Regions from separate parts of the Nocardia sp. CA-135398 genome, predicted to be linked through region 1. Evidence: riboswitches for the same ligand, from Rfam matches in the RefSeq annotation. Region 1 holds a riboswitch; the other holds the start of a gene.
The links. A riboswitch is a leader RNA that binds a small molecule or an ion and turns the genes downstream of it on or off. The one in region 1 is predicted to bind thiamine pyrophosphate.
Positions count from the first base shown of each region.

Region 2: it holds a riboswitch for thiamine pyrophosphate, as region 1 does, so the genes downstream of both, ACQP1T_RS21345 (purine-cytosine permease family protein) here and thiC (phosphomethylpyrimidine synthase ThiC) in region 1, are expected to answer to the same signal.

Region 1 is NZ_CP192084.1:752,925-755,309, reverse strand. Features, by position in the region: gene thiC (phosphomethylpyrimidine synthase ThiC) at 1-1,168, opposite strand, end outside; TPP riboswitch at 1,160-1,285, opposite strand; gene ACQP1T_RS03460 (hypothetical protein) at 1,392-1,586, shown strand; gene ACQP1T_RS03455 (VOC family protein) at 1,579-2,061, opposite strand; gene ACQP1T_RS03450 (hypothetical protein) at 2,129-2,385, opposite strand, start outside.
Region 2 is NZ_CP192084.1:4,835,796-4,838,180, reverse strand. Features, by position in the region: gene ACQP1T_RS21345 (purine-cytosine permease family protein) at 99-1,469, opposite strand; TPP riboswitch at 1,466-1,580, opposite strand; gene ACQP1T_RS21340 (hypothetical protein) at 1,759-2,037, shown strand; gene ACQP1T_RS21335 (DUF72 domain-containing protein) at 2,024-2,385, opposite strand, start outside.

The sequences.
Region 1 (2,385 bases):
TGATCGCCGCGCCGATGGCCGAGGTGATGTGGTCGTAGGCCGGTGCGATATCGGTGGCGAGCGGGCCGAGGGTGTAGAACGGCGCCTCCTCGCACAGCTCCTCTTCCAGTCGCACGTTCTCCACGATCTTGTGCATCGGCACGTGACCGGGCCCCTCGATCATGACCTGCACACCATGCGATTTCGCGATCTTGGTCAGCTCGCCGAGGGTACGCAGTTCGGCGAACTGGGCCTCGTCATTGGCATCGGCGATGGAGCCGGGACGCAGGCCGTCGCCGAGGGAGAAGGTCACGTCGTAGCGCGCCAGGATCTCGCAGAGTTCGGCGAAGTTGGTGTACAGGAAGGACTCCCGATGATGCGCCAGACACCATGCGGCCATGATGGATCCGCCGCGCGAGACGATGCCGGTGACCCGCTTGGCGGTCAGCGGCACATAACGCAGCAGCACACCGGCGTGCACGGTCATATAGTCGACGCCCTGCTCGCACTGCTCGATCACGGTGTCGCGGTAGATCTCCCAGGTGAGCGCGGTCGGATCGCCGTTCACCTTCTCCAGCGCCTGATAGATCGGCACGGTGCCGACCGGGACGGGCGAGTTGCGCAGGATCCATTCACGCGTCTCGTGAATGTTCTTGCCGGTGGACAGGTCCATGATGGTGTCCGCGCCCCAGCGGGTGGCCCACACCATCTTCTCCACCTCCTCCGCGATCGAGGAGGACACGGCCGAATTGCCGATATTGGCATTGATCTTCACCAGGAACTTCTTGCCGATAATGGTCGGCTCCAGCTCCGGATGCTTGTGATTGGCCGGGATGACCGCGCGCCCCGCGGCGACCTCCTCGCGCACCAGTTCCGGCGTGACGCCCTCGCGTGCGGCGATGAAGCGCATCTCGGGGGTGACGATGCCCTGACGTGCCCAGGCCAGCTGGGTCGGCGGACCGTCGACCGCTGGCTTGGTCCAGCCGTCGCGCAACTTCGGTAGACCGGCCTCCAGATCGATGGTCGCCGTGTCGTCGGTGTACGGGCCCGAGGTGTCGTAGACGTCGAAGTGCTCGCCATTGGTCAGATTGATCCGACGCACCGGAATGCGCAGGTCATCGACCTCTTGATAGTGCTTGACGCTGCCTTCGATCGGACCGGTGGTCACGGAGTCGACAGGTGTGCCCATGAATATCCTCCCTACGCCGGCATTACCCGGTCAGGTTCATACGGTCGACGGCCCTGAACGCCCGAATGGGCTAGCCGTCCTCTCAGCCCGCTGGTGCGAGCCCCCGTTGGTGTGTGAATTTCCCGCCCGACGATACCTTTCCACGTCCGCACCCCGCCGGGCGATCGGAGGAACATACAGCGAAGCGCCCGAGGCCCGACCGGGCGCCGGTACATTCCTCAGGGTGAAATTCATCCTCGAGGTAGATCTGGATGTCCTGCCCGAAGGCGTGGCGGCGCCGGCCGATCTCGCCGATGAGCTCGGCCGGATCCTGCGCTATTGGGGCGGCAATATGAAGCACTACCAGATCACCGAGGGTGACAGCTCCGCGATCTACAACTCCGGATACCGCGAGGTCGGATCCTGGCAGATCAGCTGATCTTGCCCTCGTAGGCGTCGCGCATGCCTTGCAGATCGATCTTCTGCATACCGAGCATCGCCTGCATCGCGCGGTTCGCGGCCGCGCGATCGGTACTGCCCAGCAGGGTGTCGGCTTCGACGGGCCAGATCTGCCAGGGAATACCGTATTTGTCGTTGAGCCAACCGCATTCGATCGGCTGGCCGCCGTCGGCGAGCAGTGCCGTCCAGAGCCGGTCGACCTCGTCCTGGCTGTCACAGTTGACCAGCAGCGACATGGCGTGGGTGTAGTGGTAGTCGCCGCCGCCGTTGATAGCGGTGAACTTCTGTCCGTTGAGTTCGAAATCGACGAGCATGGTGAGCCCGGCTTCGCGCGGCCCCACCTCGGAGTAGGGCACGACATTGGTGATCTTGGAATCCTCGAACAGCGAACAGTAGAACTCGGCGGCCTCCTCGGCCTGAGTGTCGTACCAGAGGTTCGTGACGATCTTCTGCATGGTGGTCCTCCCGATCGGTGTGCCTGTGTTAGTGCCGACGGTGCTGGCGGACGGAATTCATCGCCCGTCAGTAGGACTGGAGCTCGATCAGGGTACCCGCCGGATCGCGCAGGTGGGCCGAGCGCAGGTTCGGGCCCCAGTTCGGTCGATCGGCCGCGGCCGCGGCCAGGGTCGCGCCGTTGCGCAGGCACAGGTCGAGGCCCGCGTCGACGTCGGGCACTCGGCAGACGAACATCACGGCATCTTGCGCGGGGGCGGCGGTGCCGGGCAGCTCGGTGGTGCCGACGACTTCGGACATCGCGCCGCGGTCGAAGAGCACGAGTA
Region 2 (2,385 bases), 4.1 Mb from region 1:
GCGTGTGTGCCGGGCCCGGCGCGGGGTGGGACGATCAGGGAACCGGCAGGGCGCGCGTTGGGTGCGATGACCGCAATTCCAGTGCGGTGGTCAGGAGACTATGCGGACTTACGCAACATCGATAGACGCCCCATACCCCACGCGACCACCACCGCGGACAGGAACGACAGCAGTGACGCGCTCATCCACGCCTGCTTGGTGAAGTGCAGCTTCTGCTGCACGTCCACCCAGAAGTCGGTCCACACTCCGGCGTCGCCCGGGTTGATCAGCTGGTAGACCGAAAGACCGACGAGCCAGGCGAAAACCATGCCCCACCGCGATGGCGCGTGCGCCGAGGTATCCCACTGCTCGCGCGCCCGCAGGAAGAAGTCGGCGACGAGCACGCCGAGCAGCGGCACGAAGACTGACCCGATCAGCCCGAGGAAGCCGAAGTAGTTCGCCATGTTCAGCCGCAGCGCGAGCAGGGTGATCAGCACACCGAGACCGATCGAGAGCACCCGGCGGTCGATCCGGGGCGCGAGGTTCTGGATCGATACGGCCGTCGAGTACACATTCGCGAACGACTGGTCGGCCTCACGGAAGACGAAGATGAAGAAGAACACCGCTCCGAGGGTCACCTTCAGGAACGGCGAGTACACCCCGCCGTCGCCGGCGGCGAGCGCCAGCGCGAACAGCCCGAGCACATACGCGATGATCTGGGTGAACGCGTAGGCCCCACTGGCCGCGCCGAATGCCGCACCGGTGCCGCGGGAGTGCCGGGTGTAGTCGGCGGCCACCGGCACCCACGAAATCGAAACCGCGAGCGCCGCATCGGTCGCGACCCAGAACAGATTCCAGTCCACGCCGAATGGGCCGCCGCCCTCGGTGCCCGGGTTGGCGGTGAGATCCGGCAGACCCGCGCGGACGAACTGAATGTAGAACCAGATCAACGCGATCACCACGCCGACGGTCACGAACCGCCGCAGCATCCGTACCGAACCGAGTGGCCATATCGTCAACACCGTCGTCAGCACACCCGCGGCGATCACATAAATCCAGTGCGGCCCACCATCGAACAATTCCTCGGCCGCATCGCCGATGACGATCAATTCGAAGGTGCCCCAACCGATCAACTGCGCGATATTGAGCACCGTGGGCAAGTAGCTGAGCTTCGCGCCGAATAGTCCGCGCAGCAACATCATCGCGGGCTTACCGGTCTTGGCTCCGGGCACCGCGGCCAGTCCGAGCATGAGTCCACCGACCACGGTTCCGATGATCATGGCGAGAATGCCCGCGGCGATGGAGATCTGCGCCGCGCCCTCGGAAGTCGGCGCCAGTACGGTGTAGGCACCGGAGAATGCGAACAGGCTGACCCCGAGGTTCGCCCAGAACGCGCTCTGGTCCCAGAACGAGAGCACCTGCGGCGCTGGCTGGTCCAGGGTCAGTGGTGCTTCGCGCCGCTCGGATCGATCAAGGGTGGGTGCAGACATCCCGGTACCGCTCTCCCTACGCCGGCATTACCCGGACAGGTTCATGCGGTCGGCGAAACGTGGGGTCCGCCCTCTCAGCCCGGCCGTGCCCGAGCTCCCGCGCTGGGGTTTTCGGCGAAATGCTACACCCGTGCACCGCCGGGTCGGGCGGCGCTTCGGACATTCCAGACAGGTTCGGCGGAGATCGCCCGAAAATCGCGACCACCGCCCATACTGTCCGGTACCGACCTGGTTATCGCTCGGTTATCTGCCGCTCATCGCTCACCTCGACCGGAATGAGTATGCGCCCATGATGCTGATCACCTTGCACGAGACCGTCCTTGCTCAAATCGGAAATCCGACGCCAGAGGCCCCGCCCAACTCGGAGAAGATCCTGCAGATGGTCCGCTACCTGACCTGGTTCGTTCTCCTGTCGGGTGTCTGCGGCATCACCTACGCGGGCGGCCGGTTCGCCTGGGAGAAGTGGAGCGGCGGCACTCTGGATTCGCCGAAGATGCTCGCCGGCGCGATGATCGGCGGTGTCATCGCGACCAGTGCGGGCACCATCATGAACGCTATCGTCGGCTGAAAACCGTTGCGGGTGTACGGCTGACGGTGGCTCCGGCCGCGGCGGCGGCGCGCGCGAAGACGACCGCGTCGCGCACCGCCGCGCCGCCGGGATCATTGTTGAAGTAGACGAATACCTCTTCGCGATCGGACCAGGTCTCGGCCAGCCGTCGCGCCCAACTGGACAGTGCCGTGCGTCCGTAGCGCGGTGTGGGTGTCGCACGTCCGGAATGCAGTCGCAGATAACCCCAGTCCGTCGTGCGCCACAGTGGCGCGACGGGTCGGGAGCGGACATCGGCCCAACACAGTGCCGCACCGTATTCGGTCAGCACGGCACGGACTTCGGGAATCCACCAGGAATCGTGCCTGG